Regions from separate parts of the Flexivirga sp. G2 genome, predicted to be linked through region 3. Evidence: predicted binding sites of a transcription regulator. Region 3 holds the regulator's gene; each other region holds the start of a gene.
What was found. Region 3 encodes HrcA, which represses chaperone genes, less so after heat shock. Its sites were predicted from a motif close to TTNGCACTCGNNNNNNNCGAGTGCNAA; they were not measured.
Positions count from the first base shown of each region.

Region 1 (7,010 bases), 770 kb from region 3:
CGCCGTTGTCGGCCCGCTCGCGAATGCCGTTCTCGCGCTTGCAGGTTGGCTCGCGCTGCACGCCGTCGCCGACGACCGTGAGGTGGCACATCTGCTGCTCGGGGCGGTCGTCTTCACCAACGCGTTCGTCGCCGTCTTCAACCTGCTGCCCGGTATGCCGCTGGACGGCGGATTCATCCTCGACGCGGTCGTATGGCGCGTGACCGGCTCGCGCTCCGCAGGCCTGCTGGTGGCCGGCTGGTGCGGCCGCGTCCTGGCCGTGCTGTTCGTCGCGTGGACCGTCGTACGCCCGCTGGTGCAGGGCGAGACGCCACAGACGTTCTACGTGCTGTGGTCGGTGCTGATCGCCGGCTTCCTGTGGGTCGGTGCCAGCAATGCCGTCGCTCGTGCCCGGGCGGGTCGGTTGTTCGCCCGGGTCCACGTGCACGATGTGCTCCGTCCGGCAGTCATCGCGCCCGACAGCGCTCCGGTGACGCAGTTGCCGCCCGCGAACGACGTGGTCGTCGTGGACCAGCACGGTGTCCCGTGGGGCGTCATCGCAGCGGCGGACGTGCAACGCGCCGCGCGTCCGGACCTGCCGGAGCTGCGGACCGCCGCGCTGGCTCGGGTGCAGCCGGCCGGCTGGGTTGCCGAGGTCCCGTCGGTCGACGTCGACGTCACGGCGCTCGTGCGCGCCGCTCAGGAGGTGGGCGGCGCCATACAGGAGCTGTTGGTGGTGGTCGACGGGCGGCCGGTCGGGCTGGTCGCGATCCAGGCGCTCGGCGACGCACTCGCCGCCGCCGAGCGCTCGACGGCGCCGCCGGTCCGACGCGGTTCGGCGATCGGGGCGGACCGACCCTAGGATTGCCCCTTGTGAATCAGCCCGAACCCACTGGAGCCGCCGCCCGTCGCGGACCCTTCGCAGCCGGCGAACGCGTGCAACTGACCGACCCGAAGGGCCGCATGCACACGCTCGAGCTCACACCGGGCAAGCAGTTCCACACGCACCGCGGCCACCTCGTCCACGACGACCTGATCGGCCTGCCCGACGGCAGCACGATCACCAACACGGCAGGCACGGAGTACCTGGTACTCCGTCCGCTGCTGTCGGACTACGTCATGTCGATGCCGCGCGGCGCGGCGGTCGTCTACCCGAAGGACGCCGGCCAGATCGTCGCGATGGCCGACATCTTCCCGGGCGCTCGGGTGGTGGAGGCCGGAGTCGGATCCGGTGCGCTGTCCATGTCGTTGCTGCGGGCGGTCGGCGACAGCGGTGAGCTCCACTCGATCGAACGGCGCCGCGAGTTCGCCGACATCGCGCGGGGCAACGTGCGCTCGTTCTTCGGCGGGGACCACCCTGCCTGGACGATCTCCGTCGGCGACTTCGTCGACGTGCTACCGGCCGTCGCCGAGCCCGGGACAGTCGATCGGGTCGTCCTCGACATGCTTGCGCCGTGGGAGTGCCTCGACGCCGCCGCCGACGCATTGGCCCCCGGCGGGGTCTTCATCGCGTATGTCGCAACGGTCACCCAGTTGTCCCGTGTTGCCGAGGGCGTCAAGGCACACGGCGGTTACACCGAGCCCGAAGCCTGGGAGTCGATGGTGCGCGGCTGGCACCTGGAGGGGCTGGCCGTCCGGCCGCAGCATCGGATGCACGGCCACACCGGCTTCCTGATCTCGACCCGCCGGCTGGCACCCGGAGTGACTCCGCCGCTGCGCAAGCGCCGCCCGGCGAAGGCTGCTGGTGCCGCGGATGCTCCAGATATTGAGACGAGCACGTTCGAGGCCGGCCGGTCGCCCGAATCGTGGACGTCCGAGAATCTGGGCGAGCGCCCCGTTTCGGAGAAGAAGCTGCGCAAATTGCAACGTTCGGCAGGCGAGCCGCCGCTCGAATGATCATGTTCGCGGGTTAGGGTCGGTTGGCATCGAACCGCAGCGACGACTGACGTCGCGCTCGCGCATAGGAGGCCGACAGTGACCGACCACTCCCACGAATCTGATGCGCCGCAAGGCTCGATCGAGGGCCTGCAACGCGAGATCCGGACATTGCGCGAACGACTTGCCCTGTCCTCGCACTCCAACGCCGGCGACCTGCAGCAGCAGGTTCGGCAGCTCCAGGCCTCGGTAGGCACGATGTCCGCCCAGAACGAGCGACTGGTGCGCACCCTGAAGGAAGCCCGCGAGCAGATCGTCAACCTCAAGGGTGAGGTCGACCGGTTGGCGCAACCGCCCGCGTCATACGGCATCGTCATCGAGACGCACGACGACGCCACCGCCGACATCCTGTCCTCGGGGCGCAAGCTGCGGGTGGCGGTGAGTCCGTCGATCGAGCCGGGCGAGCTGACCCTCGGCCGCGAAGTCATGCTCAACGAAGCCCTGAACGTCGTCGCCGTCGTCGGTTTCGAGCGGGTCGGTGAGCTGGTCCAGGCCAAGGAGATGCTCGGCGAGGACCGGGTGCTGGTCGTCGCGCATGCCGACGAGGAGCGCATCTGCCGCATCGCGGCCAAACTCGCCGGCGAGACGATCCGCGCCGGGGACTCCCTGCTGTGCGACAGCCGCAGCGGATTCGTCTTCGAGCGGATCCCGAAGGCCGAGGTCGCCGACCTCGTGCTGGAGGAAGTGCCGGACATCCACTACGAGGACATCGGTGGTCTGGCCGGTCAGATCGAGCAGATCCGGGACGCGGTCGAGCTGCCCTACCTGCACGCCGACCTGTTCCGTGAGCACGCCCTGCGGCCGCCGAAGGGTGTGCTGCTCTATGGCCCGCCCGGATGCGGAAAGACGTTGATCGCCAAGGCGGTTGCCGCCAATCTGGCACGCAAGGTCGCAGAGCGGACCGGGCGTGAGGAGGCGGCATACTTCCTGAACATCAAGGGTCCCGAGCTGCTCAACAAGTATGTCGGCGAGACCGAGCGGCACATCCGGTTGATCTTCCAGCGGGCTCGCGAGAAGGCGTCCGACGGCACACCGGTCGTGGTGTTCTTCGACGAGATGGAGTCGCTGTTCCGGACCCGCGGCTCGGGTGTCTCGTCCGACGTGGAGACCACCATCGTGCCGCAGCTGCTGGCCGAGATCGACGGTGTCGAGAGCCTCGAGAACGTCATCGTCATCGGCGCATCGAACCGCGAGGACATGATCGACCCGGCGATCCTGCGCCCCGGCCGGCTGGACGTGAAGATCAAGATCGAGCGCCCCGACGCCGAGAGCGCCAAGGACATCTTCGGCAAGTACCTCGTGCCCGAGCTGCCGCTGCACGCCGACGACCTCGCAGAGCACAACAACTCGGCGCAGGAGACGGTCGAGGCGATGATCCAGGCGTCGGTCGAGCGGATGTACACCGAGATCGACGAGAACAAGTTCCTGGAGGTCACCTACGCCAGCGGCGACAAGGAGATCCTCTACTTCAAGGACTTCAACTCCGGTGCGATGATCCAGAACATCGTCGACCGCGCGAAGAAGATGGCGATCAAGGACCAGCTGACCACCGGTCAGAAGGGCATCCGGGTCGATCACCTGCTGCGCTCGTGCGTGGACGAGTTCAAGGAGAACGAAGACCTGCCCAACACCACCAACCCGGACGACTGGGCACGCATCTCCGGCAAGAAGGGCGAGCGGATCGTCTACATCCGCACGCTCATCGACGGCAAGGACGGCGCGGAACCCGGCCGCTCGATCGACTCGATCAAGGGCACCGGCCAGTACCTCTGACACGGTGATCGAGTAGCGGGGGAGCGTACCTCGCCCGCTACTCGACCTGCGCCGCTTGACCTTCGAGTTGGTTGAGGGGCCAAGCTGGGCTCGTGGCTGAACAACGTGCCGGCCGAAGGACGGACCAGCGGCGTAGAGCGACTGAGGCGAAGATGAGGAACGAGTCTTCGTCCCAGTCGTCGCTGTTGACCATCGGTGCGTTCGCGCGCCTGGTCGGTCTCAGTTCCAGCGCGCTGCGGTTCTACGACGATTGCGGTCTGCTGCAGCCGTACGAGGTCGACTCCGCCAGCGGGTACCGCTACTACTCGGCGGAGCAGGAGCGGCGCGCGACGACGATCAGCCGATTGCGCGGGATCGGCCTGCCATTGCAGGACATTCGCACCGTTCTCGACGGTCCGCCGGAGCAGGCCAGGGCAGCATTGCGGTCGTATGCCGAGCAGGTGTCCGGCATCGCCCGCCAGGCGCGAGAGACCACCGAGGACGTGATCGCGGCCCTTCCGGACCTGCCGGGCACGACCACACCGACGACCGTCGCGGTCCGCGGCCCGGAGCTGGCCAGCGCGTTACGGCAGGTGTCGCCTGCCGCTGCAGCCGTCCCCGACATACCGGTGCTCGTGGGAGTGCTGCTGCAGTTGGGTGGCGACGAACTCACCGTCGTCGCGACCGACCGCTACTGGATGGCCGTGCGCAGCCTGCCGGTCGAGGAGTCGTCCGGCGCGGACCGACCGATCGTCGTCGCCGCGGACGCGGTCCCGGAGGTCGTGCGTTTCGCGGCGACTCACGACCGCGTGCGCATCCGGATCGGCGAAGACGGAGCGACGCTCGAATCGGCGGGCGATGAACTCCGGCTGGCGACGCTGGACGCGCAATTCCCTTCGTATCAATCGGTGTTGGCTTCTCTCTCGCCGATCGCCGGTCGCGTCACGGTGGACCGTGCGCGACTGTCGACCGAACTGTTGCGGCTCGCCGACGCGGACGCCGTGGTGCTCACCACGGGACCGGAGTTCCTCGACGTGCGGATCGACGGTGACCGCCACGGCACCCGGTTGACGGCGATCTGCACGGGCGATGCTCTCGCCATGGCATTCCGGCCGTCGTTGTTGCTCGGGGCGCTCGACGTGAGCATCGGGCCGGAGGTGCTGCTCGAACTCCCGGCCCGAGCCAACAACCCGATCGTCGTACGCTCGGCCGACCAAGGGACCTTCACCACGATCGTCATGCCGGTCCGGCGTGACGCGGCGGACGAGTGACCGTGAGCGCCCGGACAGCCACCACTCCGGTGGCCGAGCGCGGCATGCCTGCGCCGTTCGTCTGGTGGGCGGTCGCGTCGGCGATCAGTCTGGCCGGCAGCTCGGCCTTCGGTTTCGCCGTCACCTGGTACGCCACTGGGATATCGGCCGGATTGACCGGGTTGGTGGGCGTGTTGATCACCCTGCCGACCGCGGCGCTGCTGCTCGTCGGGGGAGCAGTGGCGGATCGGGTCGGCGTCCGCCGGATGCTGCTTGCCGGCGACGGCGCTATGTTGCTGCTGGCCGTCACCGTCGTGATCCTGGCCACCACGACCGGTGTCCAGGCGTGGCTGCTGGTCGTTGTTGCTGTTGTCACCGGTGTCGAAGAGGCGTTCTACCTGCCCGCATCCGGCGTGGTGCCAAGGCTTTTCGCCAGTGGTGATGCGTTACCGCGGGCCACCGCACTCAACAGCACCCTCTCGCAACTGGCCCGGATCGCCGGACCGCCGTGCGGCGCGGCCGCGGTCGCGGCCATCGCATTCGGTGGGGTGGCCGCCGTCGACGCCGTGACATTCGTCCTGGTGCTGGTCGTGCTGCTGCGGATCCGGCCGCCCTACGCTGCACAGCCGGAGCCGGGCCCAACAGGACTCGACATCCTTCGGCCGCTGGCCACGGTATGGCGCACAGCGCAGTTGCGGGCGGTCCTGGTGACGACCGGCCTGATCGCGTCGGGGGTCCTGCCCGCCGTGATCTACGGGCCGTCGCTCCTGGCCCGCGAATCCGGTTGGGGGCCGGGCGCTTCCGGTCTGATCGAAGTCGGTTGGTTGGTCGGTGGGATCGTCGTGACCATCATCGTGGCACGGCGTGGAGCCTCCCGGCGGCCTCGATCCGCTGTCGGCGTCGGACTGTCCATGGTCAGCGTCGGACTGTCCGGTATGGCCCTCGGACCGACGCCCGGCATGGCCCTCGCGGCCGCGGTCCTGCTGGGAGTCGGAGTGTCCGTGTGTACGGCGCATCTCTTCCCGGCATACCTCGCGGCGTCACCTGTGGAGCAACTCGGCAGATATCAGTCGCTGCTCGTATTCGTCCAGATGACAACGCTTCTCGTCGCCACAGTGATCTTCACGTCGGTTGCCGGCGTGGTGAGCGTCCGGTGGTCGCTGGCGCTGTGCGCGGCAGGTATGGGGGTGGTTGTGGTGTGGTGGATTCGCAGTCCGGCCGGGCGACAGTCGCCCGGCTCCGCGGTCACCGCGAAGAGGCGTCGATGAGCAGCTCGGCAGCCGCGCGCGCGTCGTCGGCGGGTTGCACCGAGCCGAAGATCGCCGCCGTCGTCTGCGCGCCCTCGACCAGCAGAACGAGTTGGGGCGCAAGCTTCGCGGGGAGCGCAGCCGCGGCGACGAGCTCACGGATCCGAGCCTCGAAGCCGGCCTTGTGCTGACGCACGTAGTCAGCGATGGAGGGATAGCCCGGGCCGAGTTCGCCGAACGCGTTGATGAAACCGCAGCCCCGGAAACTCGGCTCGGCGAACCATGTCCGTAAGAAGTCGAACACCGCGAGCAGTCGATCGCGCGGTGTGGTGGCTGCGGCTGTCGCCGCCTGCAGTCCGGCCTCCCAGATGCCGTGACGGTGTTGCAGCACGGCGATGATCAGGGCTTCCTTGCCGGGGAAGGCGGCATACAGCCGCTTCAGTGAGACGCCCGCCGACGTACGGACCTCGTCCATGCCCACGGCGTTGATCCCGCGGGCGTAGAACAACGCGTCCGCCGCCTGCACGATGCGCGCGCGGTCGCCCTGGTCGTCGGGAGCGCCCTGCCTTGCCGTCGCCCGCTTGGCCGTCACGATGCTTGCTCCTTCGTGGTCGCGTCCGAACCCTTGCGCTGGGAACGATGGTTCTCTACCGTATATCCCGGACGCATGAGAACGTGCGTTCTCCACTCTTGAAGGGATCGCACAGCGATGAGCACGATCACCGTCGGCACCGAGAACTCCACACCGATCGAGCTGTACTACGAGGACCACGGCAGCGGACAGCCCGTTGTGCTGATCCACGGCTATCCGCTCGACGGATCCTCCTGGGAGAAGCAGACGGCCGCC
Region 1 is NZ_AP039675.1:2,265,917-2,272,926, reverse strand. Features, by position in the region: gene ACZ50J_RS11010 (site-2 protease family protein) at 1-841, shown strand, start outside; gene ACZ50J_RS11005 (tRNA (adenine-N1)-methyltransferase) at 844-1,875, shown strand; gene arc (proteasome ATPase) at 2,044-3,687, shown strand; gene ACZ50J_RS10995 (DNA polymerase III subunit beta family protein) at 3,840-4,937, shown strand; gene ACZ50J_RS10990 (MFS transporter) at 4,940-6,184, shown strand; gene ACZ50J_RS10985 (TetR/AcrR family transcriptional regulator) at 6,162-6,755, opposite strand; gene ACZ50J_RS10980 (alpha/beta fold hydrolase) at 6,873-7,010, shown strand, end outside.
Region 1: ACZ50J_RS10995 (DNA polymerase III subunit beta family protein) is a predicted target of HrcA. The motif match lies at 3,743-3,769, and genes of this name have one in related genera.

Region 2 (7,010 bases), 740 kb from region 3:
CAACCCGAGCACCGCGATCGTCACGAACCAGAGCACCATCACCGGGCCGAACAGCTTGCCCACCACGGAGGTGCCGAAACGCTGCACCACGAAGAGGATGACGATGATCGTGATGGCGATCGGGAGCACGACGTCGTGCAGCCCCGGGGCCGGCACCGCAAGACCCTCGACCGCCGACAGCACCGAGATGGCCGGTGTGATCACGCTGTCACCGCTGAAGAGCGACGCGGAGAAGACACCCAGCACCATCACCAGTGCGAATCGCTTACCGCCCGGTCGGACCGCGCGGCGGGCGAGCGCCGCAAGCGCGAGGTCGCCGCCCTCGCCATCGTTGTCGGCGCGCAGGATGAAGACGACGTACTTGATGCTCACGACGATCGTGACCGCCCAGAACACCAGCGAGATCACGCCATAGACGTCCTCGTGGGTCGTGTCGACCCGGTTGTGGTCGAGCGAGAAGATCGTCTGCAGCGAGTAGAGCGGGCTGGTGCCGATGTCACCGAAGACGACACCGAGTGCCCCGAGCGTCAGGGACCAGAGTTTGACGCGGTGCGTCGGAGCCGAAGGCGTTGCCACAACCGGTGATTGTGCACCACGAACATGAAGAAGCCGTCCACCCCATTCACAGGGTGGACGGCCTCTTCGATGGTCACGCGTTCTCCGACCTGAGGTCGGAGAAACTTCGTGGGCGGACTAGAAGCCCATTACTTCAGGGCTCTTCCTCGCACTCCACTTCGGCCGGCGGCTTCGCTCCTTCGTCGCTGTGCCCGTAGCCGCACTCCTCACGCACAACGGCCAGGTCGCTGCTCGCAAGCTCGCAGCTGACCCGGCCGTTCCGCGATCGTCGGTTACGGCGAAGCCGCCAACCTTCGTTGCGTGCTTCGTCAGAAGCCCATGTCGCCCATGCCGCCGGACGGGTCGGCCGGCATGGCCGGCGTCTTCTCCGGCTTGTCGGCGATGACCGCCTCGGTGGTGAGGAACAGCGCGGCGATCGAGCCGGCGTTCTGCAGCGCCGAGCGGGTCACCTTGGTCGGGTCCGGGATGCCGGCCGCAAGCATGTCGACGTACTCACCGGTGGCGGCGTTGAGGCCCTCACCGACGGGCAGCGACGCCACCTTGGCGGACACGACACCGGGCTCCAGGCCCGCGTTGGCAGCGATCTGCTTCAGCGGAGCCGAGGCGGCGACCTGGACGATGTTGGCGCCGGTCGCCTCGTCGCCCTCGAGCTTCAGCGACTCGAACGCACCCTTGGCGGCCTGCAGCAGCGCAACGCCACCACCGGCGACGATGCCCTCCTCGACCGAAGCCTTGGCAGCGCGGACCGCGTCCTCGATGCGGTGCTTGCGCTCCTTGAGCTCGACCTCGGTGGCCGCGCCGACCTTGATGACCGCAACACCGCCGGCCAGCTTGGCCAGGCGCTCCTGCAGCTTCTCGCGGTCGTAGTCGGAGTCGGAGTTCTCGATCTCGGCGCGGATCTGCGCAACGCGACCGGCGATCTGGTCGGCGTCACCGGCGCCCTCGACGATGGTCGTCTCGTCCTTGGTGACGACGACCTTGCGGGCCTTGCCGAGCAGGTCCAGTTCCGCGGTGTCGAGCTTGAGGCCGACCTCCTCGGAGATGACCTGACCACCGGTCAGGATCGCGATGTCGCCGAGCATGGCCTTGCGACGGTCACCGAAGCCGGGCGCCTTGAGGGCGACCGATTTGAACGTGCCACGGATCTTGTTGACCACCAGGGTCGACAGGGCCTCGCCCTCGACGTCCTCGGCGATGATGACCAGCGGCTTGCCCGACTGCATGACCTTCTCCAGCAGCGGCAGCAGATCCTTGATGCTGCCGATCTTGGAGTTGACGATCAGGACGTAGGGGTCCTCGAGAACGGTCTCCATGCGCTCGGTGTCGGTCACGAAGTAACCGGAGATGTAGCCCTTGTCGAAGCGCATGCCCTCGGTGAGCTCGAGCTCCAGGCCGAAGGTGTTGCTCTCCTCGACGGTGATGACACCTTCCTTGCCGACCTTGTCCATCGCCTCGGCGATCAGGTCACCGACGGAAGCGTCGCCACCGGCGGAGATCCCGGCGACGGCCGCGATCTGCTCCTTGGTGTCGATCTCCTTGGAGGCCTTGGTCAGCTCCTCGGACACGGCGGCCACGGCGGCCTCGATGCCGCGCTTGAGGGCCATCGGGTTGGCGCCCGCGGCAACGTTGCGCAGGCCTTCCTTCACCATCGCCTGAGCGAGCACGGTCGCCGTGGTGGTGCCGTCACCGGCCACGTCGTCGGTCTTCTTGGCGACTTCCTTGACGAGCTCGGCGCCGATCTTCTCGTACGGCTCGTCGAGCTCGATCTCCTTGGCGATGCTCACACCGTCGTTGGTGATCGTGGGTGCGCCCCACTTCTTCTCCAGGACGACGTTGCGGCCCTTGGGGCCGAGAGTGACCTTGACGGCGTCGGCGAGGGTGTTCATACCCCGCTCGAGCCCGCGCCGGGCCTCCTCGTCGAATGCAATGGTCTTGGCCATGTGCAGTCCAATCCTCACGTGTTGTTGCGGAGTCAGTCGTATGGCGCCCGCGACGGACGAGCCGGTTCTTCGAAGGACTGTCTGAGTCCCGCGAGGTCCGGCTCTCGCCATACATCCGAACTATCACTCTGACTAGGAGAGTGCTAAGGCCATTATTGGCACTCTCCAACGGCGAGTGCAAACGGGGCCGGACCCCTCCCGAATGACGGCTTCCTCGCCGAGCGACGGTCAGATCCCGCCGTCACTCGCCGAGAGAGCCGTCACTCGGCGAAGCGGGTGGCGGCAAGGACACGCATGGCGACCTGCCCAGGAGTGTCGTCATCAACGTCGATGGCGAGGTCCGCGGTGTCCGCGTCGTCGAGCAGCACGTCGAGCTCCGGCGCACGGGCGACGTGCCAGTCGCGCTCCTCACCCGGCTCGTGCCGGGCGATCAGGCGTGCGTCGACCCGGTCGAGCGGCGGCCGGAGTCGGCAGAGCACGACGGGCTCACCGAGCGCCCGCTCGTAGCGGGCCCGGTCGTGCAGCACCACACCCGCGAGCACCAGCCGTTCGGCACCGGCGTTGCGGTAATTCGCCGCGACCGCAGCCAGATTCGCCAACTCGACCTGCTGGTTGAAGCCGTCCCCCGCCGGCGCCGGCCACAGGCGGTGCAACTCGTCGAGATCGATCACCGCATGTGCGAGGCCTCGTTCCCGAAGCAGGTCGCCGATCGCGTATGCCGTGGTCGTCTTCCCGGCGCCGACGGTGCCGGTGATCAGCAGGCTGCGTGGCCACGGCACGCGCTCGGTACTCATACGTCGATCCAATCAGTCGCCGTGCAGCGGTCGCACACCAATAATGAGGAGCGCGATCCGGCGTCGGCCTCCTAGCCTGAACGCATGGCGACCCAGATCAAGGCCTCCGGGCTCGACGCCCAGGAACTGGCGACTCGACTGCTGCAGCGCACCCGATCGGCCGATCCGGACCGCGGACTGTGGGAGGCCGCCGACGTGCAGTGGTGGTGGCGCCGTCCGAGTGCTTCCGACGACGTCGAGCAACCGTTCTGGCTCGACGACGACGGGCCGGTCGCCGGCATACTGCTCACGGGCGACCGGACCGGGTGCCAGGTCGACCCGATCGTCGTGCCCGGAGCCTTCGACCTGGACACGACCTTCGCCGCGGCTCTCGAGGCAGGACGTCGCTACTCCCCCGGAGGTTTCGACATCCCGGTCGGGGACGACGACACCGCGCTGCTTCCTCTCGCCCGGGGTGCCGGCCTGACGGCGGGATACACGGACAGCACCGCATGGCTGCACACCCGCGACGTCGGCGCCGTCCGACCCGTGGCCGACGGGTTCGTGCTGGTCGACCGCACCCAACGCGCGGACGCCGCACACCCGATGCGCAAGCGCAATGGCGAGCGCGTTGCCGAACGACTGGAGCAATGCTCCCTCTACGACCCCGAGCTCGACCTCTGGGTGGAGTCCGCCGACGGACGGTCCGCCGGATTCGCACTCTTCTGGGCCGATCCGGTCACCAGGGTCGGCTTGGTCGAACCGGTGCGAGTGGAGGACGAGTTCCAGCGGCGAGGGTTGGCCTCCGCGTTGGTCAGCGAGGGGGTCGCGCGCCTCGCTGCGCGCGGGATGGAGCGGGTGAAGGTCTCGTTCGGGTCCGACATCGCCGGCGCGACATACCAAGGCGTCGGTTTTCGGCCGGTCTCGACGACCACGTGGTATGGCGAGAAGGCCGCCACCGACTGAGCGGCGGAAGACGGAGCGGGACATGGCAGGGGAATCCTTCGACGCGACAGACGCTTTCGGCCAGGCGATGGAACGAGGCCGTGGGCCGCTCGCCGCCGGTGCCGCACCTCCCGACGCCACCATCACCGGATCACGGGCCAGGGTGTGGGACAGCATCAGCAGACTGCGCAGCATCGCTCGACGGGAGATTCTCGGCGTCGACGACACGACCTACTTGCTGTCCGGCCAGGTGCCGGAGGCGATCCAGTTGCGTGGTCCGTCCACGCTCCGCGCTGCGGTCCGCCGTGGGGTGACCGTCCGGCAGATCACCTCCCGGGCCGGCCTGCTCGCCGACACCGAACTCGGCGCGATCGTCTATCGCGACGGTGGGCACGCGCGGGTGCTGCCCGCCATACCGACGAAACTCACGATCATCGACCGACGACTGGCCCTGCTGCCGCTGGACTCAGTCGTGCTCGCCAACGGCTTCCGGGTGATTCGCGACGGTGCCGTGGTGTCCGCACTGGTCGCGTTCCACCAGAATCTGTGGCGGGTCGGTGACGACCCGGCCGCCGTGATCGCGAACGACCGCGGCGGCCGGCCGCCGTCACATCTGACCCAACTGCTGCCCACCCTGACCTTCAGTGGTTCCGACGAGACCGCCGCGCGCGCACTGGGTATGTCGGCGCGCAGTTACAGCCGCCGGGTCGCCGAACTCATGGCCCTCCTGGGCGCCCGCAATCGATTCCAGGCGGGCGTGGAAGCGGCGCGGCGTGGGTGGTTGTGAGTGGCTCAGCAGGGCTTGATCGACCAGACCCGCCAGGCGTCGCTGTCCCACGGCGTCTTCACCGGCGCTCCCGGGCTGGCGTAGCTGAACTTGCCCTGTGAGTCGTAGAAGCGCGCGTTCGTGCCCTTCGTCTGGTTATTGACCCACGAGGTGAACGGGTAGGGCGTCCGGTAGTACGTGCAGTGGTAGAGCTCGTGCATCGTCCCCTCCCAGTTGTGGTAGCGGTAGTTGCAGAAGTACTTCGGCGGGCATCGGTAGACCGTGCCCTGCAATGCATGCACCCCGTCGCTGAGATGCCGGGCACGGGTCTCGCCGGGCAGCACGAAGACGGTGGTCCCGCCGCTCCAATGCACCTCGTTGAGCGCGGTCTGCTTTCCGTGCGTGCGGCGGACCTCCTGGTCGACCTGACTCTGTAGTCGGTGCTGCGCGGCCGGGGTGAGACCGAGTTCCGTTGCCTGGTGGGCGAATACCCCGGTCGAGCTGTCCGCCGGCGACGTCGCGCGGGCAGCAGCGCCCGGCCCCGCCAGCGCGAGCAGAGCAGCCGCCGCAACCGGCAGCAGTTTGAACGTGTTCCGCATGGTGTTTCCCTTCCTCCGAGTGATGACCGACTCACCATTCCGCGGCCCAACGCAGCCCCCGAGCGCTTGGCGAGAAGTCGCCAAACGTCGCGGCACGACTCCTTGTCGAGACGTCTGCTGAGACACGGATCTCACGATGCAGACCGTCCTTGACGCCCGATGTGAGCTGCGCCACTCTCTTTCGCAACAAGTTTCATAAACATTATGAAACTCACTTTCGTTCGAGGGGAATCATGTCGATCGCCACCGGCGACAGCCACCAGCGAGTACTCGCCGCAATCCGCGACGCGGGGGCGGCGACGGTCAGCGAACTCGCCGACACCACCGGCCTGTCCCGGCCGACCGTCGAGTCGGCGCTCGGCCGCCTCGAGCGCGAACTGCTCGTCCACACGGATGCATCGGCACAGAGTCGAGGCAGTGGTCGACCCGCGCGAGTCAGCACGTTTCGCGCGTCCGCTGGCGCAGTGGCCGGCCTCGACCTGACCGGCGAGCGCGCCCAGGTGGTGGTCACCGACCTGGCGGGCGGTCTGCTCGCGACCTCCGCGAGCGACACGGCGTCACCGACGCAGGGCCGTAGCGACGTGCAGCCCGTCGTGGAGTTGCTGGACCGCACGCTGCTGTCCGCAGGTCTTGGCCGCGGTGACCTGCGAGCGATCGGCATCGGCATACCGGGCCTGGTCCGGGCCGACGGCGTCCTGGAGCTGGCGCCCGAGGTGCAGGACTGGCGCGGACGCAACATGCGCGAGCTGTTCACCGAGACGTTCGGTGTCCCCGCGGTGGTCGACAACGACCTCAGCCTCGCGGCCACCGCCGAGGCACGCGGCGGCGCGCTCACCGACACCCAGGTCGGCGTCTACGCGCTGAGCTGGTTCCACGTCTCGGCACGCACCGTCATCGACGGGACGGTCCTACGCGGACGGCGTTCCGGCGCCGGTGAGGTCGGCCTGTTGTCGGCCCTCTCCGACGTTCAGGGGCCGACCGGCACGCTGCGCAGTTCAATGCCGGCCGTTGTGGAGTCGCTCACCCGCCTGCGGTCCAACGGCGAGGACCGGGAAGGCATCGAGACCCTCGAACGGCTCACCACGGCCATGGCCCCGTCGATCGCCGCGCTGGTGCTGGCGACCGACCCGGACCGCGTCGTGCTCGGCGGCGAGCTCAGCGTCTTCCACGACATGATCGCGCCCCGCCTGACGGCCGCCATACGCGACGCCGTGGCGATCGACGTCGACGTCGAGGTGGTGCCCGGAGCACTCGGTGAGCACGCGGTCGCGCTCGGCGCACTACACCACGCCTTCAGCCAACTGCCCCATGAGATCTACGGAACGGCGACGATGACACCTCCCTCCCTGCCCACCGTCCACGCGTTGCGCGACGCGAAACCGACTGGCCGCGAACAGTTCTCAGCAGCCGT
Region 2 is NZ_AP039675.1:3,774,508-3,781,517, forward strand. Features, by position in the region: gene ACZ50J_RS18260 (potassium transporter Kup) at 1-576, opposite strand, end outside; gene groL (chaperonin GroEL) at 885-2,516, opposite strand; gene ACZ50J_RS18270 (hypothetical protein) at 2,777-3,310, opposite strand; gene ACZ50J_RS18275 (GNAT family N-acetyltransferase) at 3,395-4,255, shown strand; gene ACZ50J_RS18280 (hypothetical protein) at 4,278-5,021, shown strand; gene ACZ50J_RS18285 (hypothetical protein) at 5,027-5,599, opposite strand; gene ACZ50J_RS18290 (ROK family protein) at 5,833-7,010, shown strand, end outside.
Region 2: groL (chaperonin GroEL) is a predicted target of HrcA. The motif match lies at 2,637-2,663, and genes of this name have one in related genera.

Region 3 (7,010 bases):
TGGGTACGTTTCGGCGACGACCAGGTCGGCTGCGACGCGCTGCGAGCCTGCGAGCAGGAGTCGCAGCCGGCCCGCGAGGAGTCGGAGCAGAGGACTCAGCGGGGCAGCGGGAGCTTCGTGCCGACCTGGGCACGTTCCTCGCGGACCGAGCCACGGAAGCGGTACAGCTTCGCCGGTCGGCCACCGGTCTCGTGCGAGACACCGCCGGTGGGTTCGACCAGCTCGTGCTGGACCTCGACCGCGCGACGGAAGTTCTGCTTGTGCAGATGCTGGCCCGCGATGGCCTCGACCGTCTCCTGCAGGGCCAGCAGGGTGAAGGTCTCGGGCATCAGCTCGAAGATCACCGGCCGGTACTGCAGCTTGGCGCGGATGCGGGAGAGGCCGGTCGCCAGAATGCGGCGATGGTCATGCAGCATCGGCCCTGCAGTGAGCGCGGAAACGCTTCCTGCAGAAGGTGATTCGGCAACCAGGCCGGCTTCCCAGAGCAGCTCGTAACGCTGCAGTGCCAGGTCGGGGCGCCAGGGTCGTTCGTCATGCGCGAAGAGGAAGCGGCAGCGGTCGAGGCGCTCCTCGGAATCGTCCGACCAGCGTCGCAGGGCGCGTTCGATCTCCTCGCCGAGTCGATCCGCGCCGGAGCCATCGAGATGCCGGCGGTCCTCCCAGGGCAGCAGGTCGTAGAGCGGCGACCAGTCGGTCGGCCGGACGCTGCCGGCGATCTGCGCGCGAGTCAGGCCGAGGTAGGAGATGGACACCATGCGGCGGTCGCCACCGGAACGACTCAGGTCCGCGAAGGTGTAGAGCTGTTCGACATACCCGAGCTCGAATCCGCTCCGTTCGCGGGCGAATTCGCGCACTCCGGCCTGCAGCGACTCCTCCTCGACGCGCAGCGGTCCGGCGGGCAGGGCGGTGGGCTGCCCGGTCGCCAGTACCCACGGCCGGCCGGCGTCGACGGCGAGCACGACCGCGACGAGCTCGGCCTCGAGCTTCATGACGACGCCGTCACGAAATCGATGAGTTCCTCTACACGGCCGAGCAATTCGGGCTGCAGGTCGGTGTAGCTGCGGACCGTGCCGAGGATGCGCTGCCAGCCCATCGCGACGTCGGCCTGTGTCTCGTGCGGCCAGTCGAGCGCGGCGAGGATGCCGTGCTTCCAGGAGGTGCCACGCGGGATGACCGGCCACTTGGTCCAGCCGAGCCGTTCCGGCCGGACGGACTGCCAGACGTCGACATACGGGTGGCCGAGCACGAGCACGTCCCGCCGCGCCTCCGGTATGGCGAGGGCCTCGGCCACGATCCGCGCTTCCTTGGTCCCCGGGAGGAGATGGTCGACGAGCACACCCATCCGACGGTCGGGCGTGGGCGCGAAGTCGCGGATGACGTCCCGCAGATCGTCCACGCCGTGCAGCGGCTCGACGACGACACCCTCGATGCGCAGGTCGGCGCCCCACACCTTCTCGACGAGTTCGGCGTCGTGCTTGCCCTCCACGAAGATGCGTGACCCGCGCGCGACACGGGCCGGTGCGTCGGCGACGGCTCGCGAGCCGCTCGCGGTCGTCAGGGCGGCGGTGCGGGCGGCCTGCAGCGCCGCGGCGTCCGCCCTGGAGGTCGGTGCGGTCAGTTCGACCGGCTTGCCGTCGATGAGGAATCCGGGTCCCATCGGGAACGCGCGGCTGCGGCCGTGCCGGTCCTCCAGGTGGACCACGCGGATGCCGCCGGCCTTCTCCACCGAGATGACGGCGCCGCACCAGCCGGTCTGGACCTCCTCGACCACCAGGCCGGTCTCCGCCGGCACCTGCTCGGAGCGACCGCGCGGTGGCTTGCGCCAGTCGCCGGAGAGGACATCCGTGCCATATCTGTCGGTCACGTCGCGAAGACTATCCGTGATCCCACGAGAAACATCGCAGGAGAATCCCCGCGCTGTTCGGCGATTCGGTCGAGTTGCGAGAGCAACGTAGACTTGGCACTCGACATACTTGAGTGCCAGCAGGAGAGGTCACGGAGGAGGTGCACGGGATGAGTGAGGAACGTCGGCTCCAGGTGTTGCGCGCCATCGTGCAGGACTACGTGTCGACCTCCGAGCCGGTCGGCTCGAAGGCGCTGCTGGACCGGCACCAGCTCGGCGTCAGCGCCGCGACCGTCCGCAACGACATGGCCGCCCTCGAGGAGGAAGGCCTGATCGCGGCGCCGCACACGTCCGCCGGCCGCATCCCCACCGACGCCGGTTACCGCCTGTATGTCGACAAGCTGAGCCAGATCAAGCCGTTGTCCCGTGCCGAGCGCACGGCGATCGAGGCGTTCCTGGTCCGTTCGGTGGACCTGGACGACGTGATCTCGCGCACGGTGCGCCTGTTGTCCTCGTTGACCGGCCAGGCGGCCGTGGTGCAGTACCCGTCGCTCAATGCGGCCATGGTGCGGCACGTCGAGCTCGTCCCGCGGTCCGCCGATCGGCTCACGCTCGTGGTGATCCTGTCGACCGGCCAGGTGGACCAGCGAATCATCGAGCTCGGCCGTTCGGTCACGGAGGACGAGGCGGACGAGCTCATCCAGCAGGTGCGCGCCGGCCTCAACGACAGGAGCGTCGGGCTGCGGCGAGCAGTGGCGGCCAGGGCGTTGCGCGAGTGGTCGGTCGAGCTGCGGCAGCAGGGCCCGGAGGATTCGCGATCGGTGGTCATCGAGGCCGTCGCCGCGACCCTCGCGGAGGAGCGCGAGGACCGGGTTGTGCTCGGTGGCACCGCCAACCTCGTCCGCTCCAGCGACTTCGCGCTGTCCCTCGGCCCGTTGCTCGACGCGCTCGAGGAACACGTCGTGCTGTTGCGGTTGTTGACGCAGGAGGGCGGCGAACCCACGGAGGGTGTCGCCGTCCGGATCGGCACCGAGAACACCATCAGCGGACTCTCTGGCACCTCGCTGGTGACGACGGCGTATGACGCGGGCAGCCTCGCCAGCCTGGGTGTGCTCGGTCCGACGCGGATGGACTACCCCTCGACCATGGCGGCGGTGCGTGCGGTGGCACGCTATGTCGCCGACATTCTCGATCAGTGAGCAACTTCAACCAGACCCCGATGACAGCGGCGACGCTCGAAGGAACTTCGTGAACGACTACTACGGCGACCTGGGTGTCGCACAGAACGCGAGCCCGGAAGAGATCAAGCGGGCCTACCGCAAGCTGGCCCGCAAGCTGCACCCGGACGTGAACCCGTCCGAGGAGGCGTCCGACCAGTTCAAGAAGGTCTCCCAGGCGTATGACGTGCTGGGCGACGCCGAGAAGCGGCGCGCCTACGACATGGGCAGCGACCCCTATGCCGCGGCCGGCGGCGGTGCCGGCTATGGCCAGGGTTTCTCGTTCTCCGACATCATGGACGCCTTCTTCGGCGGTGCCGGAGCGGCGCAGGGCGGTCCGCGGTCGCGGATGCAGCGCGGCCAGGACGCCCTCATTGCGGTCGAGATCGATCTGGGCACAGCGGTTTTCGGTGGGGCGGAGGAGCTCACCTTCGACACGGCGGTCTCGTGCTCGGTCTGCCACGGCGACGGTGCACGGCCCGGCACCGGCAAGCACACCTGCGACATCTGCCACGGCAGCGGTCAGGTCCAGGAGGTGCAGCGGTCCTTCCTTGGCCAGGTCATGACCACCCGCCCGTGCCAGGCGTGCCGCGGCTTCGGCGAGATCATCGACGACCCGTGCTTCAACTGCTCCGGTGAGGGGCGCGTCCGCGACCGTCGTACGATCACCGTCAAGGTGCCCGCCGGCGTCGACACCGGCACCCGCATCCAGCTGTCCGGGGAGGGTGAGGTCGGCACCGGCGGCGGACCCGCCGGTGACCTGTATGTCGAGGTGCGGGTCCGCAAGCACGCGACCTTCCAGCGACGCGGTGACGACCTGCACTGCTCGGTCGAGCTGCCGATGACGGCCGCTGCGCTCGGCACAGCACTTCCGCTGGAGACCTTCGACGGCACACGTGACGTGGAGATCCCGCAGGGCACCCAGCCCGGCGACGTGATCACTCTGCGCGGGCTGGGCGTGACGCACCTGCGCTCGCAGGTGCGCGGCGACCTGCTGGTGCACGCCAACGTGCGCGTCCCCACGAAGCTGGACCCGCAGCAGGAGGAGTTGCTCCGCCTGCTGGCCAAGGAACGCGGCGAGGAGCGGCCCGAGGCTCGCTTCGGTCGCGTCGAGAAGGGCCTGTTCGGGAAGCTGCGCGACGCCTTCCAGGCGAAGTAGCAGCGCGTGACCTCCCGCCTGTTCTTCGCCGAGCCCGGTGCGCTCGACGGCACCGCGGTGGGGGACACCGTCGGCGTGTCCGGGGACGAGGCGCGGCACGCGGTCGTGGTCAGTCGGCTCGAGGTCGGCGAGACGGTTCAGGTCGCCGACGGCTCCGGACGGGTTGTCGAGGGCGAGATCGTCACCGCTGCCCGCGATCAGCTCACAGTGCGAGTCGGGTCACTCAGCGAATTCGACCAGCCCACAACACGATTCGTGTTGATGCAGGCGCTCGCCAAGGGTGGGCGGGACGAGCAGGCGATCGAGGCCGCCGTCGAGCTCGGTGTCGACGCCGTGATCCCGTGGCAGGCCGACCGAAGCATCGTGCAGTGGCGGGGGGACAAGGCGGCCAAGGCACACCGCAAGTGGGAGTCACTAGCGCTGGCGGCGAGCAAGCAGTCCCGTCGCCCGACCGTGCCGCAGGTGGAGCAACTGGTGACCACTCGGTCGGCGGTCGCACGACTCCAGGACGCGAACGCCGTCGTCATACTCCATGAGGACGCGGAGGCGTCGATCGCCGAGTTCGATGTTCCTGCAGGCGAAGTCGTCGTTGTCGTGGGTCCGGAGGGCGGTATCACGCCCGACGAGCTGGCGGCCTTCGAGGCTGTCGGCGGGTGCGCCATACGACTGGGGCCGACGGTGTTGCGCGCGTCCAATGCCGGCCCCACCGCGCTCGCCGTGCTGCTCGCGCGCAGCCGCTGGTAGGTGTCACCCGGCGCGCTGTGCGCCGATCTGCGGTGCCAGCCGGGCGAAGGCAGCTTCTCCGTCGTCGGTGACGACCAGCTCACGGGGTCGCGGCCCACGACGTACCCACTCCCGCTCTCGCGCAGCATCGAGGATCGCTGCACCCAGCGCGCCGGCAAGGTGCTCGCGTTGCTCCGTCCAGTCCAGACAGAAGCGCAATGTCGGACGGCTGAGCGCCTCCACGGTCGCGAGATCGACGCCCCACGAAGGCAATTCGTCAGCGGCGCGCCGACCGAGCACAAAGTGGCCGGCACCCAGTTGCGCGGACAACATGTCGTCCGGGCGGCGACGATTGTCGGCGTACTCGTCCGACGGCTCAAGGACCGCCGAGTCGATCAGGGCCGCGGTGATCGCGACGCCGAGCCGACCGGCGAAGTGGTCGTAGCAGGTGCGCGCACTGCGCAACCGTTGCATCCGGGTGCCGGCGCGCAGGGAGGTGATCGGCGGCAAGGGAGTCATGGCGCTCAATGCCTCGTACGCCGCGGCGACCTGCCGATCGGCCAGGTAGTAGAAGCGATGCCGGCCGCTCACCTCCACTCGCACCACTCCGGAGTCGAGCATCCGACGCAGGTGTCCGCTCGCGGTGGCCGCGCTGACACCGGCCTCCGCCGCCAACCGTGAGGCGGGCAGCCGCCGCCCGTCGATCAGCGCGCCGAGCATCTGCGCCCGAGCCCGGTCGGCGAAGATCGCGGCGATGTCGGAGACGTCCGGTGTCGTCTTGTCGGCCATACCGCCATTGTGGGTCCGGAACGCTTCGGCCGCGAGCGAACTGTTGGCCCGAGCATGCTTCGCCCGGCACCGAACGGTTTCGACCACACGCTCGATGTATGACGAACGACAACGCGGCGACGCGGACGGAAGCAAAGGCAGATCGGCCACCGACGGACAGCGCTCGGCGGTCCGCCGGGCGCAGTCTGGTCATCCTGTGCGCGGCGATGTTCCTGGTGCTGCTCGACGTGTCGATCGTCAACGTCGCATTGCCCAGCATCGCGCGCGGGCTCGGCGGTGGCACCGCAGGTGCCCAGGCGGTGGTCGACGGCTACACGGTGCCGTTGGCGGCGCTGCTGCTGACCGCCGGGACGGCAGCCGACCGGTGGGGCGCGCGGCGGTCGTTCATCGCCGGACTGGTGGGGTTCGGGGTCGGTTCGGTCGTGTGTGCGGCGGCAATCACGTTGCCAATGCTGGTGATCGGCCGAATGCTGCAGGGGATCGGAGCGGTGGCGATGCTGCCCGCGAGTCTGTCGCTGATCGCCGTGATCTGGGGCGAACCGGCCGCCCGGGGGCGGGCCATCGCGGTCTGGTCGGGGGTGTCGGGTTCGGCGGTCGCGATCGGTCCGCTGGCCGGTGGTGCCTTGGTCGAGGCGGGTAGCTGGCGGTTGATCTTCCTGATCAATCTGCCCGTGGTGATCGTCGCGGCTACGGGTGCCCGCCGATTGCCGGTCGGACCGACCCAGCAACGGCAGCTCGACTGGTTCGGCGCCATGTCCTCGACCGGATGTCTCGCCTGCGCGATCGCCGCACTGATTCTCATCGGCCGATCCGGCATCACGGTGGTCAGGTTGTCGTTGGTGGGCGGGGCAGTCCTCGGCCTGATCCTCTTCGTGGTCGGGCAACGCCGGCTGACGTCGCCGATCGTGCCGCGCGAGCTGTGGCGCAACGTCGCGCTGTGGCGTTCCTGCGTCGGCTCGCTCGGGATGAACCTGGTCGGCAACGGATCGTTGTTGGTGTTGGCCTTCCTCTTCCAACTGGTCCAGGGTCGCGACGCACTCGCCGCCGGCCTCGCGACGCTGCCGATGTTCGCGCCGCTGACGCTCGTGCCGTTGCTCGGTCGTCGGTGGATGCTGCAGGTGCCGCCGGATCGGTTGGTGCGCTTCGGGTTCGCGGTCGGCGTGCTGGGTCAGCTCTGCCTCAGCGTCGCCGTATGGCGGGCACCGCACGACGTGCTGCCGCTCGTGCCCGGGATGTTGCTCGCGGGTGGGGCGCTCGGGCTGTTGGTGACGCCGTTGGT
Region 3 is NZ_AP039675.1:3,031,106-3,038,115, reverse strand. Features, by position in the region: gene ACZ50J_RS14755 (NUDIX hydrolase) at 96-989, opposite strand; gene ACZ50J_RS14750 (DUF3097 domain-containing protein) at 986-1,864, opposite strand; gene hrcA (heat-inducible transcriptional repressor HrcA) at 2,014-3,042, shown strand; gene dnaJ (molecular chaperone DnaJ) at 3,092-4,219, shown strand; gene ACZ50J_RS14735 (16S rRNA (uracil(1498)-N(3))-methyltransferase) at 4,226-4,963, shown strand; gene ACZ50J_RS14730 (ArsR/SmtB family transcription factor) at 4,967-5,731, opposite strand; gene ACZ50J_RS14725 (MFS transporter) at 5,830-7,010, shown strand, end outside.